3 regions of the Microbacterium testaceum StLB037 genome follow, and region 3 is predicted to be linked to each of the others. Evidence: predicted binding sites of a transcription regulator. Region 3 holds the regulator's gene; each other region holds the start of a gene.
What was found. The regulator HrcA, encoded in region 3, represses chaperone genes, less so after heat shock. The targets are predictions, from matches to a motif close to TTNGCACTCGNNNNNNNCGAGTGCNAA.
Positions count from the first base shown of each region.

Region 1 (9,574 bases), 890 kb from region 3:
TCTCGGCGATCGGTCTCGGTACCTGGCAACTCGGTGCCGACTGGGGGGATGTCAGCGAAGACGACGCGCGCGCGGTGCTCGCCGCCTCGGCCGACGCCGGCGTCACCCTCTTCGACACCGCCGACGTCTACGGCGACGGCCGGTCCGAGCAGATCATCGGGTCGTTCTTGAAGCGCCGGGATGCCGATGACATCACCGTCGCGACCAAGATGGGCCGCCGCGAAGACCAGGTGCCCGAGAACTACGTCATGGAGAACCTCCGTGGCTGGCTCGACCGCTCGCGCCGTCTGCTCGACACCGAGACGCTCGACCTCGTGCAGCTGCACTGCCCGCCGTCCGCGGTGATCGACGACGACGCCACGTGGGACGCGCTGGATCAGCTCGTGTCCGAGGGGGTGATCGCCGCGTACGGTGCCTCGGTCGAGACGATGGACCAGGCTCTGTCGGCGCTGAACCGCCCGAACCTGACCAACCTGCAGATCATCTTCAACCCGTTCCGCCTCAAGCCCCTCGACGAGGTGCTGCCGCTCGCGGCCGAGAAGAACGTGGCCGTGTTCGCCCGTGTGCCCCTGGCGAGCGGGTTGCTCTCGGGGAAGTACTCCCGGTCCACGACGTTCGCCGAGAACGACCACCGCACCTACAACCGCAACGGCGAGGCGTTCGACAAGGGCGAGACGTTCTCGGGTGTGCCGTTCGACGAGGGCGTGGCCGCGGCCGACGAGCTCAAGGCATCCCTCCCCGAGGGTGTGACACTGCCCGCGGCGACGCTCGCGTGGATCGCGTCCCGCGAGGGGGTGACCTCGGTCATCCCGGGAGCGCGCTCGGTGTCGCAGGCCACCGCGAACGCTGAGGCGGCGGAGCTGCTCGAGGGCGGCTTCGACCTCGACGCGTTCGACGCTCTCGTCCGCGACGTGTACGACCGCCGTCTGCGCGCGGAGATCCACTCGCAGTGGTGACCCACGCATGACGAGAGCCGGGCCCGCCTCTACAGGCGGACCCGGCTCTCGTCGTTCGGGGGAGGCGTCAGCTGACGTCGCCGCGCCACGCGCCGGACTCGGCACCGCGCGACTCGATGTACTTCTTGAAGTTCTCGAGGTCCTTCTTGACCGAGTGGTCGTCCGCGCCGAAGACCGCGCCGAGCTTCTCGAGGACGCCGGTGGGCGCCCAGTCGATCTGGACCGTGACGCGCGTCTCGTCGTCCGACAGACGGTGGAAGGTCACGACACCGGCGTGGTTCTCGTCCCCGCCGATGCTGTTCCACGCGACCCGCTCGTCGGGGTGCTGCTCGGTGATCTCGGCGTCGAACTCGCGCTCGGCCCCGGCGATCTTCACCTTCCAGTGCGTGAGGGTGTCGTTCTTCTGCGTGATGGACTCCACGAAGCTCATGAAGTGCGGGAACTCCTCGAACTGCGTCCACTGGTTGTACGCGACGCGGACGGGAACGTTCACGTCGATGGTTTCGATGACCTGTGCCATGGTGTCCTCTTTCGTGTGGTTTCCGGGGTGCCCCCAGTCTTCGCGCGTCGCGGTCGCCCCACCCCCGGGGTTGAGGGATCAGCGTTCATGACCTATACGCGCGGGTGCTCATCGCGGGGGAGGTGGCTGAGCTTGTCGAAGCCTCCGGCGCGTGGTGGCGGTGCGGTCCCTTCGGCGGGCTCAGGGACCTGGCGGGGTGGCTGGGGTGCGGTCCCTTCGATGGGCTCAGGGACCTGGCGGGGTGCGGTGGGTCAGGCGCGGCCGCGGAGGATCAGGTGCCAGTACACCCACGGCAGCACGCGCCGGTCGGCGATCCACGACAGCCTCCGCTCCCGGTACAGCGTGCGCCAGAACGGCACGGTCGGTTGCAGGTGCCCCCACCGGTCGAACTCCGCGAACACCACGGTGCCGCGCGACACGGTGAACGGCACCACGCTGTACCCGTTGTACTTCTGCGGGGGCGTTCGTCCCGCCAGGGTGGCGCGCAGGTTCTTCACGAGCGCCTTCGCCTGCTGGCGGATCGCTCCTCCGGACCGCCGGGTGGCCACCGCCGCCGCGTCGCCGACCGCCCAGATCTCCGGATGCCGCACGTGCTGCAGCGTCTCCGGATCCACGTCGACGAACCCGTGCGGATCATCGGATGCCGCGAGCCCGCTGCCCGCGATCCACTCGGGCGCGCGCTGCGGAGGAACCGCGTGCAGGACGTCGTACTCGAGGGTTTCGGACGCGTCGCCGCGACCGATCGTGAGCGTCCGGGTCTCGGCATCCACGGATCGGAGATCGCGGCTGTACCGCACCTCGATGCCGTACTCGTCGAGCTTGCGCTGCAGCTCGCGATCGATCGCCGGGATGCCGAACGGCACGGGGTCGGGGCACACGAACATCACGCGGATGTCGTCGCGGACCCCGATCGCGCGCCACCAGTCGCACGCGAGATACATCGGCTTCTGGGCGGCCGCGCCGCACGACGCGGGCTCGGGCGGCTGCGTGAAGACGACGGTTCCGGACCGGAGATCGCGCAGGACGGTGGAGGCCTTCGCGGCGAGGGCGTAGTCGTAGTTCGAGATGCCCGAGTCGGCGTCCATCGCCTCGGGCAGGCCGGGGACCTGCTCCCACGCCATGCGCATCCCGGCGCAGATGACGAGCTGGTCGTAGTCGATGCGCCCACCCGAGACGAGATGGACGCGACGGGTGTCGGCATCCACCGTGAAGACCTCGTCGCGCAGCCACCGCACCCCCGGAGGGATGACGTCGGCCTGGGCGCGCGCGGCCTCCGAGGCTCGGGCGGCTCCGCCGGCGATGTGCGACTGCAGGGGAGCGAAGACGTGGAGCGTCCGCGGCTCGATGACCGTGATGTCGGCCAGGCCGGCGCGGTGGAGGCGACCGGCGACCGACAACCCGGCGTTGCCACCGCCGATCACGACAATGCGGGGGTTCGTCATGTCCTCACGCAACGGCATGCCCCCGGTGTGCGCCAGCGCCTTGACAGCCGTGGCGGGGTGCCCGACTAGGCGAACGTCGTGGCGGCGACGCTGTCCTCGGCCGGCTCGGGCACGACGTACAGACCGGTGGGGGAGTTCGCCGTCGACATCAGGGCTTCGAGCCACGCGCGGTTCAGCGCCGGCGGGCGTCCGCCGTTGAACTTGAACACGAGGTTCGCTCGGGGGTGCAGCCACACCGAGGTGCGACCGCCGCCGGTGCTGATGTCGTCCTTCCAGACGAAGTAGAACGGTTCGCCGCGGCGCAGCTTGTTGCCGACCACGACCTGCAGGTGCGCGAGGAGCCGGTCCTCGAACTCGTTGCGGACCCCGCCCTCATAGATGAACTTGCCCACGTATCCCTCCCCGCGGGCCTCGAGCCCGCTGCTGCGTCCGTGCTATCGAAGCCGCTCGGCGGGGCAGCGCGGCCCGGCGCGCCCCGTCCGGGCGGCGCTTTGGGTACGAGTCTCAGCACCCGGGCGGTGTGCGGCGGGGACGACCCAGTAGTTTTCCCCGTAGTCCTCGCGCTGCCCGGTGCGTCGTCGCGCGGCTGTCAAGGGGCGGGTCCGGGTGCGGGAGCCGCGATGGGATGAGGGGGCCGTCAACGAAAGGATTCCCCATGAGCGACGCCTCGATCGACCCGTCCACCCCCGACGTCCCCGTCACCGACCCGGACGGCGGTCTCGCGGCCGCGCAGCCGCTGCGCGACGGAGACACCTCCATCGAGCCCGACCCCGCACTCGACCCCGCGCAGGCGGAATGGGACGCCACGACCGCCATCGACGCGGGGGTGGATCCCGAGGACATCAACCCGGCGACGGCGACCGGCGCTGACCCCGCCGAGATCCCCGCGGACGACAGTGACATCCCCCTCGAGGACATCCACCCGGAGTCCACCGGAACCGACTCGCAGGGCGAAGACCCCGGCATCGTCGAACTCGGCGAGGAAGGCCAGGGCGACCTCGCTCCCGAGGACCTCTGAGTCTCTCGCCCGTCCCGCCCCAGGTTGTCCGGGCGGGGCGGGCCGAACTCCTGAGATTTCGGGCAGCAACGCCCGGCTTCGCCCGTGGCGTCCGCCCCGGTACCGAAATCTCAGGAGTTTCGCCCGCACGCGGTCGAGCCCTCGCGCGCCGCCCGATCGACGGGACGCGCGGACCGCGACCCGTGACAGCGCACGACGAGGGGGCCGGCCCCGACGGACCGGCCCCCTCGGCACGGGTCACTGCTCGATGAGCTGCGGCGTGCTCTCGTGCGCCTCGATGACGCCGTCGTGGTCGTCGGTCGAGACGGCGATGCGTCGCGGCTTCGCCTTCTCGCTCACGGGGATCGTCACGCTCAGCACGCCGTTGCGGTACGACGCGCTGATGTTGTCGGTGTCGATGCCCTGCCCGAGGTTGAGCTGGCGGACAAACGATGCCGTCTCGCGCTCGCGGGTGATCCACTTCACGCCCTCGCCCGAGGCGAGGGTCCGCTCGGCGCGGATCGTCAGCAGCTGACCGTCGACGTCGATGTCGACCGAACCCGGGTCGACGCCCGGAAGGTCGGCGGCGAGGACGTAGTGGTCGCCGTCACGGTAGAGGTCCATCGGCATCCGTCGCGGTCCGCCGCCGCGCCGTGCGTCGAGAAGGGTCGACGCGAGGCGGTCGAGGTCGCGGAAGGGGTCGTAAGTGGCCATGTCGATTCTCCTTTTCGATCGGTCCGGACATCGGCATCCGGAAGGTTCTGTGAAGTTGAGTCGTGTCCGCTCAACTGCGTCCAGATTAGCACTCTCGGGTGGAGAGTGCCAAGGCCTCGGGTGCGCGATTGTGGCGCACGAAGTGCCCGCCGACAACCCCCATCCCGGATGCCGCGATCCCGACGTTCGCTGTCTGTCACGCGCCGCCCCGGTCACCTGACCACGATCCCCCCAGCGGTGCGGTGAGGAGAGACGATGTACTTCCACAGGCAAGAGCTTCAGCACTCCGCCACCCCCGACAAGCCCGACGCCGTCTACGCGCGCAAGCTCCAGGAGGTGCTCGGCGGGCAGTACGGCGAGATCTCGGTCGCGATGCAGTACCAGTTCCAAGCGTGGAACATGCACATGCCCGGCAAATACCGCGACCTCGTGTTCGGGATCGGCGCCGAGGAGATGGGCCACGTCGAGATGCTCGCGATCATGATCGCGCAGCTGCTCGAGAAGTCGCCGCTCGGCATCACCGAGGAGGCCGTCCAGGACGACCCGACCGTCGCCGCCGTCATCGGGGGGACCGACATCCAGCACGGCATCGTCGCGGGCGCCGGCGCGCGCCCGGTCGACTCCAACGGCAACCCGTGGCAGGGCAGCTTCATCACCGCGAGCGGCAACCTGCTCGCCGACTTCACCGCCAACGCCAACGCCGAGATGCAGGGGCGCGTGCAGGTCGCCCGGCTCTACCACCAGACCGACGACCACGGCGTGAAGGACCTTCTCGCGTTCCTCCTGGCCCGCGACACCATGCACCAGAACCAGTGGGCTGCGGCCGCCGCCGAGCTGCAGGCCGAGGGATACGAGTCGCTCCCCGTGCCGAGCAACTTCCCCTTGGACAAGGAGGATCGCGACGTGGCGTACCAGTACATCAACTTCAGCGACGGCACGCAGGCGGGCGACGGAACCTGGGCCTCGGGCCCGACCCCCGACGGCAAGGGGGAGTTCACCTACCTTCCCGAGCCGCCCGCGGGCGTTCCGATGCCCCCGCCCACCAAGCCCGACGTGCGCTTCTACGGCACGACCGAGCTGCCGAACACGGTCGAGAAGCTGGCCGGCCGCGCGCAGGACGCGCTGCACAAGGAATGAGCGGGACGGATGCCGCGACGCCGGGACCCTCGACGGTCTCGGCGCCGCGGAGCGGAGCGAGCTTCCCCGCCATGCGCGCGGCCAAGGTCCCGCGCGCGATCGTCGCAGGCCCCTACGGGCACCCGTTCCATCCGGTGGCGGTCACGATTCCCATCGGGGCGTGGTCGTCGAGCCTCGTGTTCGACCTGCTGGGTCTCGCCTCCGACGACCCCCGGGCGTTCGCGACGGGCTCGCGCTGGCTCATCGCCATCGGACTCGGGGGAGCCGTCGGCGCCTCGGTGCTCGGCTTGCTCGACATGTCGCGGATCCCCCGGGGGACGCCCGCGCGGCGCACGGCCGTGGCGCACCTCGTGCTGAATGTGACCGCGATGGTGTTGTTCTCGCTCGGCCTCCTGGTCCGGATGCTCGACCTCGGCCGGGTGCCGGTCGTCGCGTTCGGCCTGAGTGTCGTGGCATCCGCCGGCCTCAGCGTCTCGGGATGGCTCGGCGGCAAGCTCGCCTACCGCTGGGGTGTTCGGGTCGCCGACGAGAACACGCAACGCGAGGGATTCGAGTCCGCCTGACGCCCCCGGGCCCGTCGGGTCTCCGAGCCGGTGGAGGTCCCTGAGCCTGTCGAGGTCCCTGAGCCGGTGGAGGTCCCTGAGCCTGTCGAAGGGGCCGGCCCGGGCGGCCCGCCCGGGGGGCTTCGACGGGCTCAGCCTCCTCCGCCCGGTGTCGCGGGCGTGTGGGTGAGGTCCGCGAGCCTGTGGAGGTCCCTGAGCCTGTCGAAGGGGCCGGCCCGGGCGGCCCGCCCGGGGGGCTTCGGCGGGCTCAGCCTCCTCCGCCCCGTCCGAGCACTCCGGCGCGCTCAGGCAACCGGCGACGCGCGGGTCAGCGCGGGCGTCGGACGGGCACGCGCGACCAGCCCCCGCTGACGGCGCCCGTGTCGTGGTTCGCGGCGAGCACCGCACCGGGCGTCGGGGCTGCGGGGCGGCGACGCAGCCCGAGGACGCGCTGGAGCACGCGGATGAACAGGTCGTACACCCGAGGCGCGAGGAACTGCAGCGGACGGGTGACGAACTGCGCGGCACCGACGCCCACCTCGTTGCGCGGACCGCGCGTCACCCGCACGATCGCCCGCGCCACGCGGTCAGCGGCCACCACCGGCGGGAGAGGGAACGCGGTCCGCCCTGTGTAGTTCGCCGCGCGCTGGTAGATCGGCGTGTCGACGCTCGCCGGCAGCACCATCTTGATCCGGATGCCACGGTGCGCGAGCATCTCCTGCCGGAGAGACCGCGAGAAGCCGAGCAGACCGTGCTTCGCGGCGACGTAGGACGAGACGTACGGTCCCGCGACCTGCGAGTACAGCGATCCGACGAAGACGATCGTCCCGAGCCCCGCCGCGCGGAAGTGGGGGAGGACGGCGCGCGCCGCGCGCATGTGCCCGAGGAGGTTCGTCTCCATCACTCGATCGCGCACCTCGTCGGGGGTGTCTTCGACCGAGCCGTACGAGAAGACCGAGGCCGAGGCGACCCAGACGTCGATCCGCCCGAAGCGTTCGATGGTGGCATCCACTGCTCGTTGCGGGCCGTCAGCGGTCGCGAGGTCCATCGGGAGCGTCAAGACCTCCGCGCCGCGCCGGCGGCACTCCTCGGCGGCTGATGACAGGGCCACCGTGTCGCGCGCGACGAGCACGAGGCGAGCGCGTCGACGGGCGAAGCGGAGTGCCGCTGCGCGTCCGATCCCTCGGGAGCCCCCGGTGATGACGACGACGTGTTCCATGCGACTCCTCTTCTCGGGGCGGGTGCGCACGACCGTAGGCGGCGCGCCCGCCCCGAGCCGCGGGGGTTGACGGGGACCGGCGGCGACCGCGACGCACGCCGTCACGCGGAGATCGTCGACGACCCGCCGCTGCCGACGCCGTGAAACCGGCGTGACGCGCGCGGACTCCGCCGGACGGCCCGCCCGTGGAGCGCGGGTTCCGCGGGATGGCGCGCGAGCGCCGCCCCGACGCCGCGCCCGTCGCTCCTCCGCGCGCGATAGCGTCGTCGGGTGACGGATGCCGCGGCGAAGCCGCACCTCGTGCGAGCCCTGTGGGGCGCCACCCACCCCGGTCCCACGCTCGTGGTCACCGTCCTCTCGCTCGCCCTCGGCCTCGCGGCCGGCGTCGAGCCGGCGCGTCTCGTTCTGCTCGTGGTCGCGGTGTTCGCCGGGCAGGTATCGGTCGGCCTCTCCAACGACGCGATCGACGGCGCGCGCGACGCGGCGGTCGGCCGGACCGACAAGCCCATCGCCGGGGGCGCGATCACCCCGGAGCGCGCACTCGCGGTGGCCGTGGCATCCGCGATCCTCGCCGTCGTGCTTTCGGTGCCGCTCGGTCCGGGCCTCGTCGCCGCTCACGCGATCGCGCTCGCCTCGGCGTGGGCGTACAACGCGGGTCTGAAGTCGACGCCGTTCTCGATCGCACCGTTCGTGCTGAGCTTCGGGCTGTTCCCGTCGTTCGCGACGCTGTCCCTCGTCCCTCCCGCGCTCGCCGCGCCCTGGGCCTCGGTCGCCGGCGCGGCGTTGGGGGCCGCCGTCCACCTGACCAACGTCGTGCGCGACCTCGACGACGACCGGCTCACCGGGGTGCGCGGCCTCCCGCACCGTCTCGGGGCACGGGCCTCGGTCGTGCTCGCCGCGTGCGGGATCGGCGCGGGCGCGGTCGCCGTGCTCCTCGGAACGGATGCCACCGTGCTCGGCATCGTCTTCTTCGTCGCCGTGGTGGGGGTCGCTGCCGGGGCGGTGGTCGTGGTGTTCGTGCGGGCACCGGGACGGGCGGTGTTCCAGCTGACGATGCTGGCCGCGCTGCTTCTCGCCGTGCAGCTCGTCGTGGCGTGACGAGGACGCGGAGGCGGTCGGTGCGGGGCGGGTGGCTTCGACGGGCTCAGCCACCGGGGTCGGGGCCGGGGTGGCGCTTCGACGGGCTCAGCCACCGGGGTCGGGGCTGGGGTAACGGTTCGACGGGCTCAGTAACCGGGGTCGGGGCCGGGGTGACGCTTCGACGGGCTCAGCCACCGGGGAGTGCGTCCGCCGCCGTCGCGGGTGGCCCCGGGTGGCTTCGACAGGCTCAGCCACCCGGGGCACCCACTCGACGGGCTTCGACGGGCTCAGCCACCCGGGGCGCGCGCGCCGGCGGGCGGCTACCGCGGGCGCACCCGCAGGTGCGTCACGCCGCCGTCGACCTCGAGCGCGGTGCCGGTCGTCGATCCGGCGAGCGGACTCGCGAGGTACAGGATCGCGTGCGCGACCTCGTCGGGCGTGACCATGCGACCCGTCGCCTGGCGGGCGTCGAGGGCGGCCCGCTCGGCGACGGGGTCGGGGAAGTTCTGCAGCATGCGCTCCACGAACGGCGTCGACACGGTACCCGGGCTCACGCAGTTCACCCGCACGCCCTCGCGCACGTGGTCGGTCGCCATCGCGTAGGTGAGCGAGAGGATCGCGCCCTTGGATGCGTTGTACACGGCGCGCTGCGGCAGACCGTTCAGCGCCCCGATCGAGCACACGTTGACGATCGACGCGTGCTCCGAGCGCTTCAGGTACGGCAGGGCCGCGGCGCAGGCGCGCGCGGTGCCGCGCACGTTGATGTTCAGCACGCGGTCCCAGTCGGCCTCGGTCGCCTCCTCGACCGTTCCCACGCAGCTCACGCCCGCGCTGTTGACCAGCACGTCCACGCCGCCGAAGCGTTCCGCCACGGCCGCCATCGCGGCATCCACCGATTCCCGGTCGGTCACGTCGGCGGCGAATCCGGTCAGTCCCTCATCCAGACCCTCGGCGACGAGATCGAGTA
Region 1 covers NC_015125.1:2,763,101-2,772,674, forward strand. The annotation lists gene MTES_RS12570 (aldo/keto reductase) at 1-956, shown strand, start outside; gene MTES_RS12575 (SRPBCC family protein) at 1,024-1,476, opposite strand; gene MTES_RS12580 (NAD(P)/FAD-dependent oxidoreductase) at 1,728-2,918, opposite strand; gene MTES_RS12585 (hypothetical protein) at 2,984-3,310, opposite strand; gene MTES_RS12590 (hypothetical protein) at 3,574-3,936, shown strand; gene MTES_RS12595 (Hsp20/alpha crystallin family protein) at 4,174-4,629, opposite strand; gene MTES_RS12600 (manganese catalase family protein) at 4,885-5,766, shown strand; gene MTES_RS12605 (DUF2231 domain-containing protein) at 5,763-6,329, shown strand; gene MTES_RS12610 (SDR family NAD(P)-dependent oxidoreductase) at 6,637-7,527, opposite strand; gene MTES_RS12615 (UbiA family prenyltransferase) at 7,798-8,625, shown strand; gene MTES_RS12620 (SDR family NAD(P)-dependent oxidoreductase) at 8,928-9,574, opposite strand, start outside.
Region 1: MTES_RS12595 (Hsp20/alpha crystallin family protein) is a predicted target of HrcA. The motif match lies at 4,715-4,741, and genes of this name have one in related genera.

Region 2 (9,574 bases), 1.2 Mb from region 3:
TGCCATGACCCGCGGCGGATACCCTGGAACGGTGATCCTCGGCATCGACACCTCGCTCGGCACCGCCGTCGCGGCGATCACGCGCGACGGCGAGGTCCTCGCGGACGAGCAGAGCGCCAACCCCCTCGGTCACGCCGAGGTCATCGGCGACCTCCTGCGGCGCGCGACGTCGGTCGCTCCGGCGCCGACCCATGTGGCGATCGGCATGGGGCCCGGACCCTTCACCGGGTTGCGCGTCGGCATCGCGACGGCGCGAGTGTACGCGCTGGGGCGTGGCATCCCGGTCGTTCCCGTACCGAGCCACGACGGGATCGCGCTCGGCATCCTGCTCGCCGACGCGCTCACCGCCGTCGAGACCCCCCGCTTCGCCGTCGTCACCGATGCCCGTCGTCGGGAGTTCGCGTACAGCGTCTACGACGGGATCGACGACGACGGACTCCCGATCCGGATCACGGATGCCGCCCTCAGCCCCCGCGACGAGCTCGATCGGCGGCTCGCCGACCTCGGCGCCGTCCGCTCCGATGCCACGAGCGTCTCGGCCGCGATGGTCGCGCTCGCCGCCGCCCGCGCGCTCGACGCGGGACGCACCCTCGCGGGCACGGAGCCCCTGTACCTCCGCAGCCCCGACGTGGTGGCCGCGCACGCCCCGAAGCGGGTGAGTTGATGACCACCCGCTCCGCGACCCTCGACGATCTCGACGGGATCATGGCGCTCGAGCACGCGTCCTTCCCGACCGACGCCTGGAGCGCGGCGATGATGCGCGAGGAACTCGCGTCGCCGCACGGGTGGTACGTCGTCGTCGAGGAGGCCGGTCGCCTGATCGGGTACGCGGGTCTGCGCGCGGTGCGCGGGGCTCGGGATGCCGACATCCAGACGATCACGATCTCCGAGGCCGCACGGGGCCGGGGCCGGGGGCGTGCGCTGCTGACGGCCCTGCTCGAGGAGGCGGGTCGACGCGAGGTGCACGACGTCTTCCTCGAGGTGCGCGCCGACAACCCCGTCGCCCAGGCGCTCTACGCCTCGGAGGGGTTCATCGAGGTGGGGCGCCGTCCGCGGTACTACCAGCCCGACGACGTCGACGCGATCGTGATGCGGCTCGATCTCCGCGGCTGGCTCTCCCGCCGCGCCGACGCCCCGCAGGTCCCTGAGCCCGGTACCCCTCAGGTCCCTGAGCCCGTCGAAGGGTCCGGCACGCCCCAGGTCCCTGAGCTTGTCGAAGGGTCCGGCACCCCCCAGGTCCCTGAGCTTGTCGAAGGGTCCGGCACCCCCGAGGCCTCCGCCGCCACGACCGGAAAGGGCTGGTGCTGATGAACGCGCCCCTCGTGCTCGGCATCGAGACCAGCTGCGACGAGACCGGCATCGGCATCGTCCGCGGCCGACAGCTCCTCAGCAACACGATCGCCTCCAGCATGGACGAGCACGCCCGCTACGGCGGTGTCGTGCCCGAGGTCGCCGCGCGCGCCCATCTGGAGGCCCTGCAGCCCTCGATCGACGCGGCTCTCGCCGAGGCGGGCGTGACCCTCGCCGATCTGGACGCCGTCGCGGTCACCAGCGGCCCGGGCCTCGCCGGTGCCCTCATGGTCGGGGTCGGCGCGGCCAAGGGCCTCGCCGTCGCCCTCGACAAGCCGCTCTACGCCGTGAACCACCTCGTCGGGCACATCGCCGCCGACATCCTGGATGCCGACGCGGGGGAGCTCGAGTACCCCACGGTCGCCCTGCTCGTCAGCGGTGGGCACACCTCGCTCCTTCTCGTCCGCGACCTCACGAGCGACGTCGAGCTGCTCGGCGAGACGATGGACGACGCCGCGGGCGAGGCGTTCGACAAGGTCGCGCGTCTGCTGAAGCTGCCCTACCCCGGCGGCCCCGAGATCGATCGCGCCGCAGCCTCCGGCGACCCGACCGCGATCCGCTTCCCGCGGGGTCTGTCGCGCGCCTCCGACATGGCATCCCACCGTTACGACTTCTCGTTCTCGGGCCTGAAGACGGCCGTCGCGCGCTGGGTCGAGCAGCACGAGGCCGCCGGCCAGCCCGTGCCGGTGGCCGATGTCGCAGCGTCCTTCCGCGAGGCCGTCGTCGATGTCCTCGTCACCAAAGCCCTCGACGCGTGCGCCCGCCACGGCGTGCCCCGCCTGCTGCTGGGTGGGGGCGTCATCGCGAACAAGCGTCTGCGCGACGTCGCCCTCGAGCGCGCCGCGGCCGCGGGTGTCGCGGTCCGCATCCCGCCGCTGCGACTCTGCACCGACAACGGCGCGATGATCGCGGCCCTCGCGGCCGAGCTCATCTCCTCGGGGCGGCCTCCGTCGACCCTCGCCTTCGGCGCCGACTCGACCCTGCCCGTCACCGAGATCCAGGTGGCGGAGGATCCGGATGCCGAGCCCCCGGCATCCCGCCCCGGAGCCCCCGCGTGAGCGAGACGTCGCCGCCGACTCGGCGCGCACGCAAAGAGGTCGAGGGCGCGACCGCCCTCCCCGACGCCGGGGAGACGGACGGGGAGGAAGGTCGCCTCGCGACCGCGCAGCTCGAGATGGCGGCGTTCGGCGATCACGTGATCCCCTACGTGCCCCCGACGCCGAAGCCGCCGCGCTCCCTCGCCCCGTGGGCGCTGGGGCTGGCGATCGTCGCCCTGGCGTCGTCGTTCTTCTGGGGATGGCTGCTCCCGCTCAGCGCGGTGGCGGCGATCATCGCGGTGATGTCCGTGCGTCGCGCGCACGACAGTCGGCGCGTCGCGGTGTGGGCCCTGGTCCTCTCGCTTCTGTCGGGCGTGTTCAGCGCCGGTTGGTTGATCTGGGGCTTCTCGCAGCTCCCCGCGTGACGGCAGTCAGACCCGATCGGCCAGCAGGGCCAGTCGCTTCGAGCCGACGCGCGTCAGGATCAGGGTCGCCGACTCGTCACCGCGCAGCGACAGCTTCTTGCGCAGGACCGCCGGGTCGACGTCGACGCCGCGCTTCTTGATCTCGAGGGTTCCGATCCCCCGCGCGCGCAGCGACTGGGCGAGCTTCTTCGGATCGGCGGGCAGCTGCTCGCGCACGCGGAACGACGAGACGAACGGGCTCGTCAGGGCCGCGTCGGACGTCAGGTACGCGATGCCCGGGGCCAGCATCCCCGCCTCGAGCGCGCGGGCGACCTCGCCGATGAGCCGCGCGCGGATGACCGCCCCGTCGGGCTCGTGCACGAACGCCCCGAGCTCGTGCGGCTCGACGTCGGGGGAGTCGGCCGGAGCCGTGAGCTCCCACGCCTCGTCGCCGCGCACGACCAGCGCCGCGCGGCGCACGTCCGAGCGGGCGAGCGCTCCCGCCCACAGGACGAGCTCGATGGTCGAGCCGTCGGCGCTGATCCACTGCGCCTCGACGTCGTCGGGGATCTGCCCCCGGTCGAAGCCCGGTCCGAGCTTCACCCCGCCGGACCGTTCCGCCAGCAGCGCGAAGACCCAGTCCAGCGAGGGGGACCACTCTGTCGACGACACCTGGCGCGTCTCGGAGTGCCCCGCCGTGCGTCGCGCGGGGTCGAGCCACACGGCATCCGCGCCGTCGAGGTCGACGTCTTCGGCGCGCGCGTGCCGGACGGTCACCGCGTCGTCGAAGGGCGCGAGGTTGTACGCGGCGATCGCGGCGGTCACCTCGTCGGCATCGACGGCATCCACGCGCAGGCCGAGGCCCGCCATCCCCAGGGCGTCCCCGCCGATGCCGCACCCGAGATCCGCGACGCGCGTGATCCCCGCGGCGCGGAAGCGCCCTGCGTGCCGGGCGGCGATCGACAGGCGCGTCGCCTGCTCGAGGCCGGCGCGGGTGAACAGCATCCGGTCTGCGAACGGCCCGAACTTCGCCGCTCCCCGCACGCGGAGCCGAGCCTGGCCCACGACCGCCGACACGAGGTCGGGGGAGTGCCCCGCCGCCCGCAGGCGCGACACCGCGCGAGCCGCGTCGTCGGTGGACTCGATCCGGCCCACCTCGTCGAGAAGACGCAGGCCGTCGGGGGTGAGCAGGGCGGTCAACTCGCGGGTATCCACCCGATTCAGCCTAGGCGCGGGAATGTGTTGGCACTCGCGTTGCGTGAGTGCCAACGCTTCTCTACACTCGGATTAGCACTCTCCCCGCGTGAGTGCTGACAAGTCTTCTGTAACGAGAAAGAAGAGGTAGACCGTGTCGGTTTCCATCAAGCCGCTCGAGGACCGCATCGTCATCAAGCAGGTCGAGGCTGAGCAGACCACCGCGAGTGGTCTCGTCATCCCCGACACCGCCAAGGAGAAGCCGCAGGAGGGCGAAGTGGTCGCCGTCGGCCCCGGCCGCATCGACGACAACGGCAACCGCGTCCCCCTCGACGTCGCCGTCGGCGACCGCGTGCTCTACAGCAAGTACGGCGGCACCGAGGTCAAGTTCGGCGCTGAGGAGTACCTCGTGCTCTCGGCTCGCGACGTGCTGGCGGTCGTCGTCCGCTGATCACCGCGTCAGATCGTCTGAAGGCTCCGGATGCCATGGCATCCGGAGCCTTCGTCGTTCCCGGCCGCTCGCGATCTGGCAGGAAAGAGACCACCTGCGGCGCTTCGACGCGCGACCGCCCGCGTAGGCTGGATCGGTGACCCCCGCGCCTCCCGCTCCGACCGGTGAGAGCACCCGCGGTGCGCTGTACGCCCTCGGCGCCTACCTGCTCTGGGGCGTCCTGCCGATCTACTTCCTGCAGCTCAAGCCCACCGGCCCGTTCGAGGTCGTGGCCTGGCGGATCATCCTCGCCTTCGTCTTCTGCCTGATCCTGCTCACGGTCCTTCGGGCCTGGCGACCGTTCCTCGCGATCGTGCGGCAGCCCCGCCTCATGGGGCTCACCGCGGTGGCGGGGGTCCTCATCTACATCAACTGGCAGACCTACCTGTACGGCGCCCTGACGAACCACGTCATCGAGACGAGCCTCGGCTACTTCATCAATCCGATCGTGACCGTCCTGCTCGGAGTCATCGTGCTCCGCGAGCGTCTGCGGGTCGTGCCGTGGATCGCGATCGGCCTCGCCGTCGTCGCCGTCGCGGTGATCGTGATCGGGTACGGGGCCTTCCCCTGGATCGCCCTGACCCTCGCGTTCTCCTTCGGCTTCTACGGGCTCGTGAAGAAGCAGATCGGTCCCGCGGTGGATGCCGTGAGCGGTCTGACCCTCGAATCGCTCTGGCTCCTCCCGGTCGCCGCGATCCAGCTGTTGTTCGTCGCGAACCTGACCGGGATCACGCTCGGCACGGCGGGCACGCTGCACACGGTTCTCCTGCTGCTCGCCGGGGCCGTCACCGCCGTTCCGCTGCTCCTGTTCGCCTCGGGCGCGCGCCGTGTGCCGCTCACGGTGATCGGTCTCCTGCAGTTCGTGGCCCCCATCATCCAGTTCGCGATCGGCGTGTGGGTCCTGGGGGAGCCGATGACGGTCGAGAGATGGATCGGCTTCGCCCTGGTGTGGGTCGCCCTCGTCGTGCTGAGCGTGGACTCGATCGTGATGTCGCGCCGCCACCGCGCCGCGATCTCCGACGTGGCAGAACCCGTCTGACCAGCAGAAAACGCACTCTCCGGCACGCGCGCGCACACGCGATTCATAACGATTTCGGCGCAGTCTCCGGACGAAAACACATTCGTAACACACGGCGGTTAGGTTCGTCCCACCGCGTGGCGAGGCCACGCATCATCATCGAAAGGACGAGCCAGATGGTTCATTCCAAGAAGGGGTGGTTCGCTGCCGCAGCACTCGCGGCCGCAGCCACCCTCACGCTCGCCGGCTGTAGCGGCGGAGGCGGCAACGACGCTGGTTCCACCGGGACTGCGGCGCCCGCAGGAAACTACGCCAGCCAGGACTGCGCGGCCGACGCCACCAGCGCCAACACGCTGAAGGTCGGCACGATCCTGCCGCAGACGGGCACCCTGGCCTTCCTCGGCCCGCCCGAGATCGCCGGTGTCGGCCTCGCGGTGAACGACATCGTCGAAGCCGGTGACTCCGCGTGCACCTTCTGGACCGACTCGGGCGACTCGACCGACATGGCCGTCTCGTCGGCGTCCGCAGACAAGCTGATCGACGCCAAGGTCTCCGTGGCCATCGGTGCGGCTTCGTCGTCGGTCTCGCTCAACGTCGTCGACAAGCTCGCGGCGGCTCCGGTCGTCGAGATCTCGCCGGCCAACACCTCGGCCGAGCTCTCGGGCAAGTCCCCGTTCTTCTTCCGCACCGCTCCGCCGGACACCGTCCAGGGCTCGGCGCTCGGCCAGCTCATCGTCGGCGACGGCAAGCAGAGCGTCGCGTTCCTCGTCTTCAACGACGCGTACGGCACGGGCCTGCGTGACGTCATCGAGAAGACGGTCGAAGACGCCGGCGGCACCGTCACGTACGGCGGCAAGGGCAAGGGCCAGGAGTTCCCGCCCGGACAGACGACGTTCTCGTCGGAGGTCACCGCGGCCATCGCGTCGAAGCCCGACGCCATCGTCGTCATCGCGTTCGACGAGACCAAGGCGATCGTCCCCGAGCTCGTCTCGCAGAGCTGGGACATGAAGAGCACCTACTACACCGACGGCAACACGTCGGACTACTCGAAGGTGTTCGACAAGGGCACGCTCGAGGGCGCGAAGGGCACCATCCCGGGGGCCAACGCCGCGGACGACTTCAAGAAGCGTGCGTCGGACTGGCACCAGAGCGTCGAGGGCTCGGCTCTGTCCGACTACTCGTACGCCGCTGAGTCGTACGACGCCACCATCCTGGCTGCGCTCGCCGCCAAGAAGGGCGGCGCGACCGACCCGACGACCATCCAGAAGAACCTGGCCGCCGTGTCGGGTGCTGAGGGTGGCACCGCCTGCTCCACCTACAAGGAGTGCGCCGAGGCTCTCGCCGGTGGCGGAAGCATCCAGTACAAGGGTGTCTCCGGCGTCGGCCCGTTCAACGCGCAGAACGACCCGTCGAGCGCCTTCGTGGGCATCTACGAGTTCGACGCCGACAACAAGCCGATCTGGCAGAGCGCCGTCGAGGGCAAGTCCTGAGCCCCCTCGTCTGACGCCGAAGGGCGGTCCCGGTTCGCCGGGGCCGCCCTTTCGCGTGCGGGAGGGATGCCAGGGCTCGGGCGGGAGGCCACCACGGCGCCGCTGTGGGCCGCCGCGGGGCGGGGTTCTTGACGACGCAGGCGCGCGGGCTCTGCGCGCCTCCAGGCCCGGAGGGGCTCCTGGCGCCGCAGTCACGGCGGGGCCGTGTGTGCCTCCCGGCGGGGAGGGGCTCCTGGCACCGCACTCACGCGGGGCCCTGTGTGCCTCCAAGCCCCAGAGAGGCTCCTGGCGCCGCCGGCACGGCATCCGTCCGTCCCTCCCGGACACACGAAACGGGCCTCGTGCCGCGGCGGGGAAGCCGTGGCACGAGGCCCGTTGTTCGGGGTCGGTCAGGCGGCGCCCTCGACGTCGGTCGCGAGCGTGCCGAGGTAGAGCTGGATCACCTTGGGATCCTTGGCCAGGTCGCGGCCGGTGCCCGTGTACGCGTCCTTGCCCTGGTCGAGCACGTACGCCCGATCGCAGATCTGCAGGCAGCGACGGGCGTTCTGCTCGACCATGATGACCGAGACGCCCGCCTTGTTGATCCGGCGCGTCCGGATGAAGGTCTCGTCCTGGCGCACCGGGGAGAGGCCGGCGGACGGCTCGTCGAGCAGCAGGACCGACGGGTCCATCATGAGCGCGCGGGCCATCGCGACGGACTGACGCTCACCGCCCGACAGCGAGCCGGCACGCTGACCGCGACGGTCGGCCAGAACGGGGAAGATCTCGAAGATGCGCTCCAGCTGGGTCTGGAACTCGCGCGGCTTCTGGTAGATCCCCATCTGGAGGTTCTCTTCGATCGTCAGCGACGGGAAGACGTTGTTCGTCTGCGGGACGAAGCCCACCCCCTGCTTGACGAGCCGGTTCGGCTTCCATCCGGTGATGTCGGTGCCCTTCAGAGTCACCGAGCCCTGGCGGATGTTCACCTGCCCGAAGACGGCCTTGAGGAAGGTCGACTTTCCGGCACCGTTGGGCCCGATGATCCCGATCAGCTCGCCCGGGTGGGCGACGATGTTCACGCCGTTCAGGATGTTGATGCCGGGGAGGTACCCCGCGTGCAGATCCTTCGCGACGAGGACGGGCTGAGAGTCGGTGGACGTGCTCATGAGCGCGTCTCCTTTCCGAGGGCCTCGTCGACGCGAGCCTCTTCCTGTGCGTCGGCCGCGGCGGCTTCTTCCGCCAGAGCGATCGCCGTGGTGTCGGTGAGGAGCGCGTCGTCGCCCAGGTCGGTGTCGTGGTGCGCGCCCAGGTAAGCGTCGACGACGGCCTGCTGGGACATCACCTCGCCGGCGGTGCCCTCGGCGACGATCGTGCCCTGCGCCATGACGACGACCCAGTCCGAGATGTGGCGGACCATGTGCATGTCGTGCTCGACGAACAGCACCGTGGTGCCGTCATCGCGGAGAGCCTGGATGTGCCCGAGCAGTGACTGCGTCAGCGCGGGGTTCACTCCGGCCATGGGCTCGTCGAGCATGATCATCTTCGGGTCGCTCATGAGCGCGCGAGCCATCTCGAGCAGCTTCTTCTGGCCGCCCGACAGAGAGCCGGCGAGGTCTTCGCGCTTCTCGTACAGCTTGAAGCGCTCGAGGAGCTCCTCCGCCTTCGCCGTGATCTCCTGCTCGCGCGCCTTCCAGAGCGGGCGGATGAGAGCGACGGCCATGTTCTCGCCCGGCTGCTGGTTGGCCCCGAGCAGCATGTTCTCCATCACCGTCATGCGCGACAGCGCCTTCGTGAGCTGGAAGGTGCGGACCATCCCCATCCGGGCCACCTTGGATGCCGCGGTGTCGCCCAGGGTGCGTCCGTCGAACGACCATCGCGCCACGCGGTCCGCCGGCGGCCCACCGATGAGACGCTTGGCCGACGTCGGCTTGTCGAACCCGGTGATGAGGTTGAAGAACGTCGTCTTCCCCGCACCGTTCGGGCCGATGAGCGCCGTGATGCCTCCGCGCTGCACCTCGAGGTGCTGCACGTCGACGGCGGTCATGCCGCCGAAGCGGCGGACGATGTTGTCGACGACGAGGATCGGGTCGGGCTTGCTCGCCCCGGGCTCGTGGGGGACCCCCGCGAGTGCTTCGCGCGTGCGGACGGTCGCTGCTGTCGGCTCAGACATTGAAGCTCAGCTCCTTCTTGTTGCCGAGGATTCCTTGCGGCCGGAAGATCACGAGCAGCATCAGAGCGATACCGATGAGGATCCACGAGAACTGCTCGGTCTGCTGGCCCGACCACACCCCCTCGGGCACGATCAGCCGCGTGACGCCCTGGATGAAGATGCGCACGACGAAGAACAGGATGGCGCCGAGCACCGGACCGAAGATGGTCGCGGCGCCGCCGAGGAGCAGTGCCGTCCAGATGAAGAACGTCATCGATCGGCCGAGGGCGTCCGGTTGCACGGAGCTCGGCATCACGTAGACGATGCCCGCGATACCGCCGATCAGCCCACCGAGGATGAGCGCCTGCATCTTGAACGAGAACGCGCTCTTGCCGAGGCTGCGGACGGCATCCTCGTCTTCGCGGATTCCCTTGAGCACGCGGCCCCACGGGCTGCGGATGAG
Region 2 covers NC_015125.1:854,653-864,226, reverse strand. The annotation lists gene tsaB (tRNA (adenosine(37)-N6)-threonylcarbamoyltransferase complex dimerization subunit type 1 TsaB) at 32-664, shown strand; gene rimI (ribosomal protein S18-alanine N-acetyltransferase) at 664-1,308, shown strand; gene tsaD (tRNA (adenosine(37)-N6)-threonylcarbamoyltransferase complex transferase subunit TsaD) at 1,308-2,408, shown strand; gene MTES_RS18360 (hypothetical protein) at 2,405-2,812, shown strand; gene MTES_RS03955 (class I SAM-dependent methyltransferase) at 2,819-4,006, opposite strand; gene groES (co-chaperone GroES) at 4,140-4,436, shown strand; gene rarD (EamA family transporter RarD) at 4,573-5,514, shown strand; gene MTES_RS03940 (ABC transporter substrate-binding protein) at 5,670-6,983, shown strand; gene MTES_RS03935 (ABC transporter ATP-binding protein) at 7,373-8,128, opposite strand; gene MTES_RS03930 (ABC transporter ATP-binding protein) at 8,125-9,132, opposite strand; gene MTES_RS03925 (branched-chain amino acid ABC transporter permease) at 9,125-9,574, opposite strand, start outside.
Region 2: groES (co-chaperone GroES) is a predicted target of HrcA. The motif match lies at 4,034-4,060, and genes of this name have one in related genera.

Region 3 (9,574 bases):
CGGTGATGCGGACATCGACCTGCTTCGGAGACGCGGCGGTCACGAGGCCCGTCAGCCACGTGCCCCGTCCGTCGCCGAGGGTCACCGCTTCATCGACGCGCACCCGACGCACCGCGGACGCGTGATGCGCCTCGGAACCGGTCAGCTCGACGACGTCGCCGGACTGAGCGGATGCCGCGGCGTCGGTGACGAAATGCAGGGCCACGATCAGTGCCGGAAGCGGTCGCGGAACTTCGCGAACATGCCCTGCTGGTGCTCGGCGAGGCGCGGCTTGGGAGCCTTCGTGCGCTTCGCGAACTCCTCGATGAGGGCACGGTCCCGGTGGTCGAGCCGCGTGGGCGTGACCACCTGCACGCCGACCTTCAGGTCGCCGCGCTGGCTTCCCCGCAGCGGGGTGATGCCGCGGTTCTTGATCGTCAGCACGTCGCCGGACTGGACTCCGGGGCGCACCTCGAGGTCGACGCTGCCGTCGAGCGACTCGATGGTCGTGGTCGTGCCGAGGATGGCGTCCGGCATCGATACCTCGAGGGTCGCGAGCAGGTCGTCGCCCTCGCGGCTGAACGCCTCGTGCGCCTCGACGGTGACCTCGATGTAGAGATCGCCGTTGGGGCCGCCGGCGGGGCCCACCTCGCCCGAACCCGGGAGCTGCAGGCGCAGGCCCGACTCGACGCCGGCCGGGATGTCGACCGAGACGGTGCGACGCGCGCGCACGCGGCCCTGGCCCTGGCAGGTGTTGCAGGGGTACGGGATGGTCGTGCCGTGACCCTGGCAGACGTTGCAGGGCTGGCTGGTCACGACGTTGCCGAGGAGACTGCGGACCGTGCGCTGCACGTGACCCGAGCCGTGGCAGATGTCGCACGTGACCTCGCTGGTGCCCGGCGCCGTGCAGGCACCCTGGCACGTCTCGCACAGCACGGCGGTGTCGACCTCGAGGTCGCGGTGCACGCCGAAGACGACATCGCCGAGCGAGAGGGTGACGCGCACGAGGGCGTCCTGCCCGCGCTCACGGCGCGAACGAGGGCGCGGTCCGCGGCCGCCGCCGCCCTGGGCGCCGCCGAAGAAGGTCTCGAAGATGTCGCTGAAGCCGCCGAATCCGCCCGCTCCCCCGCCGCCGAACGGGTTCTGGTCGCCGCCCATGTCGTAACGACGGCGCTGCTCGGGGTCGCTCAGCACGTCGTAGGCATGGGTGACGAGCTTGAAACGCTCGGACGCGTCCTCGCCGGGGTTCACATCGGGGTGGAGTTGGCGTGCCAGGCGTCGGTACGCCTTCTTGATGTCTTCGGGGCTGGCGTCGCGCTCGACGCCCAGGACCTCGTAGTGGTCAGCCACAATCGCCTTCCTGTCCGCTTGCGCGGGGTCGTTCTCGGTGGGGTGTCCGTCGTGCTCGCGCTCAGCGTGCGCTGTCGTCGTCTTCGAGCATCCGGGTCAGATAGTGCGCGACGGCGCGGACCGCCGCGAGGTTGGAGGAGTAGTCCATGCGCGTGGGCCCGAGCAGACCGACGCGGGCGCCGCCCGTCGATCCGTCGTACCGGCTGGCGAGGACCGACGCCTCGACGAGGCCGAAGGGCTCGTTCTCGCGGCCGATGCTGGCCGAGAGGCCCTTGTCGTCCGCGACCATCTCGCTCATCAGGCGCAGCAGCGTCACCTGCTCCTCGATCGCCTCGAGCAGCGGATAGATACTGCCGCGGAAGTCCTGCTCGCGCTTGGCGAGGGTGGCGGCGCCGGCCATCACCAGGCGGTCCTGGCGGAACTCCTCCAGCTCTTCGCCCACCACGCGGAGCACGGCATCGGCGATCGCGTCCAGGAGCACGCCGGGGCGCGGGCCGTCGGCGACGGCTTCGGCGACCCGCTGGACGCAGTCGGCGACGCTGCGGCCCACCAGAACGGCGCCGACCCGCGCACGCAGCTGGACGATCTCCGTCTCGCCCGGCTCGGCCGGCACGAGGGCGATGCGCTGCGACACACGACCGGTGTCGGTGACGAGGATGACGAGCACGCGCGGACCGCCGAGGGCGACGAGCTCGACGTGCGTGACATTGGCGCGCGCGAAAGACGGGTACTGCACGATCGCGACCTGGCCGGTCAGCTGTGTGAGGGCGCGCACGGTGCGCGCGAGCAGATCGTCGAGGTCGCCCGCCTGGTCGAGGAAGGAGGTGATCGCGCTGCGCTGTGCGCTCGAGAGCGGACGCAACTCGGCCAGGTGGTCGACGAAGACGCGGTAGCCCTTGTCGGTCGGGACGCGCCCCGACGACGTGTGCGGGGCGACGATGAGCTCCTCGTCTTCGAGAAGCGCCATGTCGTTGCGGATGGTCGCCGCCGACACCCCGAAGGCGTGACGGTCCACGATGGCCTTGCTGCCGACCGGCTCGCGCGTGTCGACGTAGTCCTGCACGATCGCGCGGAGCACCTGAAGGCCGCGTTCCGACACCATGAGCTGCTCCTCCCGTTTGGCACTCGACTTGACTGAGTGCCAATTCTACGACGATCGCCGCGGCCCCGCGTCGAGCGGCTCGCGGCCCGTGGGCGCTGGCGTTCTTTCGACCCGCGAGAAACGCGCTTCCTCCCGAGACACGGTGCGTCGCCGTGTGTCTCGCGAGGAACGGCGTTTATCGCGGAACGAACGCCCAGAGTCAGGCGGCATCGCAGGCGGGGGTCAGGCCGTCAGCGCCCGGACCACGGCATCCGCCAAGAGCCGCCCGCGGCGGGTGAGCACGATGCGCCCGCGCACGGCATCCGGACCCTCGACGAGCCCGTCGGCGATGAGGGATGCCACGGCCTTGCGGCCCTCGCCGAGCAGCTCGGACACCGCGAGCCCCTCCCGGATCCGGCTGCGCAGGAGCACCGACTCCAGGCGACGGGCGGTCTCGTCGGGCCGTTCGCGGGCTGCGGCCGGCGACTCCTCGGCGGCGAGGCGCTGCGCGTACGCCGCGGGGTGCTTGACGTTCCACCAGCGAAGGCCGGCGACGTGACTGTGCGCGCCCGGTCCGAAGCCCCACCAGTCGGTGCCGCGCCAATAGGCGAGGTTGTGGCGCGAGCGGTGCGGAACGCCGCGCGACCAGTTCGACACCTCGTACCAGTCGTACCCGGCGTCGGCGAGGAGCTCGTCGGCCAGTTCGTACATGTCGGCCTGCAGGTCGTCGGAGGGCTCAGCCACGGCGCCGGAGCGGATCTGCCGCGCGAGCTTCGTGCCGTCTTCGACGATCAGCGCGTAGGCCGAGATGTGGTCGGGTTCGAGAACCGCGGCGGCCTCGAGCGACGCGCGCCAGTCGTCGAGCGACTCCCCCGGTGCGCCGTAGATGAGATCGAGAGACACGTCGAGTCCCGCGCGCCGCGCCGCGGCGACCGCCGTGGCGACGTTGGCCGGATCGTGGGTGCGATCGAGGGCCGCGAGGACGTGGGTTCGCGCCGACTGCATGCCGATCGACACGCGCGTGACCCCCGCTGCGGCGAGGGTCTCCATCACCGCGTCGTCGACCGTGTCGGGGTTGGCCTCGACCGTGACCTCGGCTCCGTCCGCGATCCCGAACTCCGCGCGCACCGCGTCGAGCATTCTCGCGAGGTCGCCGGGCGGGAGCAGCGTCGGCGTGCCGCCTCCGAAGAACACCGTGGATGCCACGCGGCGGCTGCCCGCGGCATCCATCACCCGTCCCGCCAGGCGCACCTCGGCGGCGAGCGTGTCGGCGAAGTCGTCCTGCCGGGCGCCGCGCAGCTCGCTCGCGGTGTAGGTGTTGAAGTCGCAGTACCCGCAGCGGACGCGGCAGAACGGCACGTGGAGGTAGACGCCGAAGTCGGTCGACGGGTCGATCGTCAGGTCGGCGGGCAGGTGTCCGTCCGCGGGTGCGGGGTCTCCGAGGGGAAGAGGTCCGCCCATCAGGACGTGTACAGCGGAGAGATCGCGCGCAGGTACTGCGTGAAGAGCGCGCGCCGGCGGCGGCGGAGGCGGCTCGCGAACAGGCGGTAGGACGGCACGGTCGGGCGGTCGAACGCCCGGACGACGAACCACACCTCGTCGTTGTCGCGCCATTCGACGACGAAAAGCTCCTCGCCGCTGACGATCGAGTGGCCGACGGTGCCGAGGATGAAGCCGACGCGGCGCGGCTCCTCGAAGACGGAGATCACGCGCAGCTCGGCGTCGGCGCGGTGGCCGTCGACCTTGCCGTGCAGCCGCACGCCCGCACCCGGGCTGACGAAGGGCGTCCCGTCGACGGCGAACCGCTGCTCCGGCTCGAGGCTGCTGGGGGCGACGGGGGCCCCCTCGGCGTCGAACCCGACGCCGGAGTATCCGCCTCCGGATGCCGGGCGCACATCGCTGATGCTCAGATCACCCGAGCGCAGCGGCGCCCACGACAGCAGCAGCTCGCTCGCCGCGGCGAAACGCTCCTCGCCGCTGCCGATGCGCCACGCGTCCTCGGCGGGCACGGAGTGCTCCGGCGGATACTGCATGAGGTCGGGCGCCTGGGTGGCACCGACCGCCGCGTAGTCGACCGTGTCGTCGGTGAAGTTCTGCCGTCGCATGATCTCCCTCTCGATTCGGTCGTTACTTCTTCGCCTCGACGTCTCCCGACAGGGCGGCGATGAACGCCTCCTGGGGAACCTCGACGCGGCCCACCATCTTCATGCGCTTCTTGCCCTCTTTCTGCTTCTCGAGGAGCTTGCGCTTTCGGGTGATGTCACCGCCGTAGCACTTGGCGAGCACGTCCTTGCGGATCGCGCGGATGGTCTCGCGGGCGATGATGCGGGCACCGATCGCCGCTTGGATCGGCACTTCGAACTGCTGGCGCGGGATGAGTTTGCGCAGGCGCTCGGCCATGAGCGTGCCGTACGCGTAGGCCTTCTCGCGGTGCACGATCGAGCTGAAGGCATCGACCTTCTCGCCCTGGAGCAGGATGTCGACCTTCACGAGGTCGGCGGTCTGCTGGCCGGCCGGTTCGTAGTCGAGGCTCGCGTAGCCCTGCGTGCGCGACTTCAGGTGGTCGAAGAAGTCGAAGACGATCTCGCCGAGGGGCATGTGGTAGCGCAGCTCGACGCGGTCCTCGCTGAGGTACTCCATGCCGAGCAGGGTGCCGCGGCGCGACTGGCAGAGCTCCATGACGGTGCCGACGTAGTCCTTCGGGAGCAGGATGCCGACCTTGACGATCGGCTCCGACACCGAGGCGACGCGCCCGTCGGGGTACTCGCTGGGGTTCGTGACCGAGACGGTGTCGCCGGTGTCGGTGGTCACCTCGTACGTCACCGACGGGGCGGTGGTGATGAGGTCGAGACCGAACTCGCGCGACAGGCGCTCGGTGATGATCTCGAGGTGCAGCAGGCCGAGGAAGCCGGCGCGGAAACCGAAGCCGAGGGCCACCGAGGTCTCGGGCTCGTACTGCAGCGACGCGTCGGAGAGCTTGAGCTTGTCGAGGGCTTCGCGGAGCTCGGCGTAGTCGCTTCCGTCGATCGGGTAGATGCCCGAGAAGACCATGGGCTTCGGGTCCGTGTAACCCGGCAGCGCATCCGTGGCGGGCTTGCGGTGCGTGGTGATCGTGTCGCCGACCTTCGACTGCCGCACGTCTTTCACGCCGGTGATGAGGTAGCCGACCTCACCGACGCCGAGACCCTTGGTGGGGACGGGCTCGGGGCTCGACACGCCGATCTCGAGAGCCTCGTGCGTCGCGCCGGTCGACATCATCTGCAGGCGCTCGCGCGGCTGCAGCGAACCGTCGATCATGCGGACGTAGGTGACGACGCCCCGGTAGGCGTCGTACACCGAGTCGAAGATCATGGCGCGGGCCGGCGCGTCGGCCTTTCCGACCGGGGCCGGGATCTTCTCGACGATCAGGTCGAGCAGCTCTTCGACGCCCATGCCGGTCTTGCCGCTCACCCGCAGCACGTCGGCGGGGTCGCCGCCGATGAGGCCGGCGAGCTCGGCCGCGTACTTGTCGGGGTCGGCCGCGGGCAGGTCGATCTTGTTCAGCACCGGGATGATCGTCAGATCGTTCTCGAGCGCGAGGTAGAGGTTCGCGAGCGTCTGGGCCTCGATGCCCTGTGCCGCATCGACGAGGAGGATCGCTCCCTCGCACGCGGCCAGCGAACGGCTGACCTCGTACGTGAAGTCGACGTGGCCGGGCGTGTCGATCATGTTGAGGGCGAACGTGCCGTCGGCGGTGGACCACGGCATCCGGACCGCTTGCGACTTGATGGTGATGCCGCGCTCGCGCTCGATGTCCATCCGGTCGAGGTACTGCGCCCGCATGTCGCGGTCGCTGACGACGCCGGTGATCTGCAGCATGCGGTCGGCCAACGTCGACTTGCCGTGGTCGATGTGAGCGATGATGCAGAAGTTGCGGATCTGCTCCGGCGGAGTGGCAGACGGCTCGAGGGGCTTCAGGGCGCGCGGGGACATGTTCCGTCGATTCTACGGGAGGGGATGCCTCACGACGGGCGCACGGGTGCCGGCAGAGCCGCGAGACCCCGGGCGAGGTCCTCCCACGGGCTTGCCGCGCAGATGCGGATCCACCCCTCCCCGCCCGCGCCGAACGCGGATCCCGGGGCGACGGCGACGCCCCTCTCGACGAGGAAGCGCTCGGCCCACGCGGCCACGTCGCCGCGTGAGGCGTGCGAGACGTCGACCCACAGATAGAAGGCCCCGGTCGGCGGAAGGTACCGGATGCCGCGTTCGTCGAGGAGCGCGCAGCTCGCGCGGAGCCGCTCGCGGTACATGTCCCGCGCATCGCGCAGAGCGGCCTGCGGGCCGGTGAGAGCCGCGAGCGCCGCGCGCTGGGCCGGAGTGTTGACGCAGCTGGTCGTGGCTTCCTGGACCTTGCCGAGCACCTCCCCGAGACCGGGCGGCGTCACGAGCCACCCCACGCGCGCGCCGGTGAGCGCGTACGTCTTGGATACCGAGTGCACCGTCAGGGTGCGCTCCGCCGCGCCCGGGAGTGTCGCGACCGAGACGTGTTCGGCATCCATCACGAAACGCTCGTACACCTCGTCGGAGAGGATCCAGAGATCGTGGGCGACGGCGAGGTCGACGATCTGCTGGAGCGTTTCGCGAGGGTAGGCCACCCCGAGGGGGTTCGACGGGGAGTTGACGATGATCGCCCGGGTGCGTGGGGTGACGAGCGCGGCGAGGTCGGCGGCCCGAGGGGCGAATCCGTGTTCGGCCCGCAGGCGATACGGCACCGGAACGGCTCCGACCATGCGCGGTGCCATGGAGAAGACCGTGTAGCCGGGGTCGGGGACGAGGACTTCGTCGCCCTCGTCCAGCGTGAGGAGGATCGCGTGGGACAGGGCCTGCGTGCCCCCGTTCGTGACGTGGATCCGGTCGGTGTCGACGACGAGCTGGTTCTCGCGCCGGAGCTTGTCGACGATCGCCGCGCGCAGCTCGAGGATGCCCGCGTTGGCGGTGTAGCGGACATCAGCGGCGACCCAGGTGTCGGCGGCGGCCGCCAAGATGTGGCGCGGCGGCTCCGCGACCGGCTCTCCGACCGCGAGCATGACGGTGTCGGGGCGCCGCAGGGCGAGCTCGAAGATGCGGCGGATCCCCGACGCGGGCATCCCCGACGAGCGAGACGAGAGCTGTGGCATGGGCTCATGCTAGGCAGAGCAGATTTCTGGCTCGGTCACGGCTTCGCTTTCGTAGATTGGATGCCATGTCGGTCCAGGTCGTGCTCGTGCACGGCATCCGCACGTCGGCGACGATGTGGCGAGCCCAGGTCGCGCACCTCGAGGAGCGCGGCACCCCCGTCACGGCCGTCGACCTGCCCGGGCACGGCAGTCGCCTCGGCGAGGAGTTCACGCTGGACGAGGCGTTCGCGACGATCGACCGGGCGGTTCAGGATGCCGCCACTCGCGGGCCCGTGCTCCTCGTCGGGCACTCGATGGGCGGTCTGTTGTCCATCGAGTACGTGGGGAGAGAGGAGCCGCCGCCGGTCGCGGCGTTCATCGCGGCATCCTGCACCTCGATCCCGCGCGGAGTCGGGCTGGCGGCGTATCGGTTCCTGGCGCGGCGGTTCGACAGCCTGCCCGACCGGGGTCTCGGGCTGACCAATCGCGTGCTGGATCGAACTCTTCCACCCGAGACCCGACCGGACTTCGGGGCGGGCGGCTACGCGTTCGACGCGCAGGACACGGCGCTCGCGTCGCTCTCGGTGCTCGACCTGTTGGCATCCGTTCGCCGGATCCGGGTCCCGCTGTGGTTCATCAACGGGCAGTGGGACCAGCTGCGTGTAAACGAGAAGCTCTTCGCGTCTCTGGCTCCCCACGCCGAACTGATCGTCGTTCCGCGGACCACGCACCTCGTCACCGCGATGCGGCCACGGGTGTTCAACGCGCTGCTGGAGGTGGCGCTCACCACGATCGAGGCGTCGACCTGATAGAATCGGTCCTTGGCTTGCGTGTGGGGTTTTTCCCGACCTCCACGACCGCCGGTGCAGCGTCCCTCTACCGCTCGCCCGGCATTTCCAACACTCACTCAAACGAAAGACCGATGACGTGGCGAACATCAAGTCGCAGATCAAGCGCAACAAGACCAACGAGAAGGCGCACGAGCGCAACAAGGCCGTCAAGAGCGAGCTGAAGACGCACGTGCGTCGCACCAAGGAAGCCGTCCTGGCCGGTGACAAGGAAGCCGCCGTCAAGGCGCTCGCCACCGCGACCAAGAAGCTCGACAAGGCCGTGAGCAAGGGTGTCATCCACCAGAACCAGGCCGCGAACCGCAAGTCGGCCATCGCGAAGTCGGTCGCCGCTCTCTGAGCCGCCGAACCTCGACAGCCCGTCCCGCATCGCGGGGCGGGCTTCGTCGTTTCCGGGGGGTCACTCGGGGCTGCGGGTGCCGGGATGCGCTTCATCCTGACCCTCTCCCGGTCTCTGGCGGCGGTGCCGCGGGCTTGCGCGCTCGGCGGAGGATCTGGGACCGGCGGAGGATGCTGACGGCGCGGTGGTCCTCCGCTCGTCCCTGCCCCTCCGCTCGTCACATTCGGGGGGTCCGCGCCCGCCCGGGGTGGGCGCGGACGCGCGGGAGCTCAGCTGCCGAACGGCGCGCGAGCTCAGCTGCCGTAGGGCGCGCGCGTCGCGATGATCGTGATCATGCGCTCGAGCGCGAAGACGGGATCGCGAGACGCGCCCTTGACCTCGGCGTCGGCGCGCGCGGTCGCGTGGATCGCTCGGCCGAGGCTCGCGGCCGTCCAGCCCACGAGGTCGCGGCGGGCGCGGTCGACCTGCCAGTCCTTCATCCCCAGCCGCTGCGCGAGCTGCGACGAGGGTTCGCGGGTGCCGGCCACGCGCGCCATCGTGCGCAGCTTCATCGCAACAGCGGCCACGAGGGGGACGGGGTCGGCCCCGGATGCCAGGGCGTGACGCAGCGCGAGGAGGGCGGGGCCGTACTGCCCCGCGATCGCGGTGTCGGCGACGGTGAACGCGGAGGTCTCGACGCGGCCGCCGTAATACCGCTCGACGGTGCGTTCGTCGATGTCGCCGGGGACGTCGGCGATGAGCTGCTGGCACGCCGCCGCGAGCTCGGTGAGGTCGTCGGCGAAGGCCGAGACGAGTGCGCGCAGCGCGACGGGAGCGATGCGCTTGCTCGAGGCCTTGAACT
Region 3 covers NC_015125.1:3,648,934-3,658,507, reverse strand. The annotation lists gene MTES_RS16740 (16S rRNA (uracil(1498)-N(3))-methyltransferase) at 1-205, opposite strand, end outside; gene dnaJ (molecular chaperone DnaJ) at 208-1,329, opposite strand; gene hrcA (heat-inducible transcriptional repressor HrcA) at 1,391-2,431, opposite strand; gene hemW (radical SAM family heme chaperone HemW) at 2,654-3,871, opposite strand; gene MTES_RS16720 (DUF1990 family protein) at 3,871-4,515, opposite strand; gene lepA (translation elongation factor 4) at 4,538-6,382, opposite strand; gene MTES_RS16710 (pyridoxal phosphate-dependent aminotransferase) at 6,412-7,566, opposite strand; gene MTES_RS16705 (alpha/beta fold hydrolase) at 7,632-8,354, shown strand; gene rpsT (30S ribosomal protein S20) at 8,473-8,733, shown strand; gene holA (DNA polymerase III subunit delta) at 9,027-9,574, opposite strand, start outside.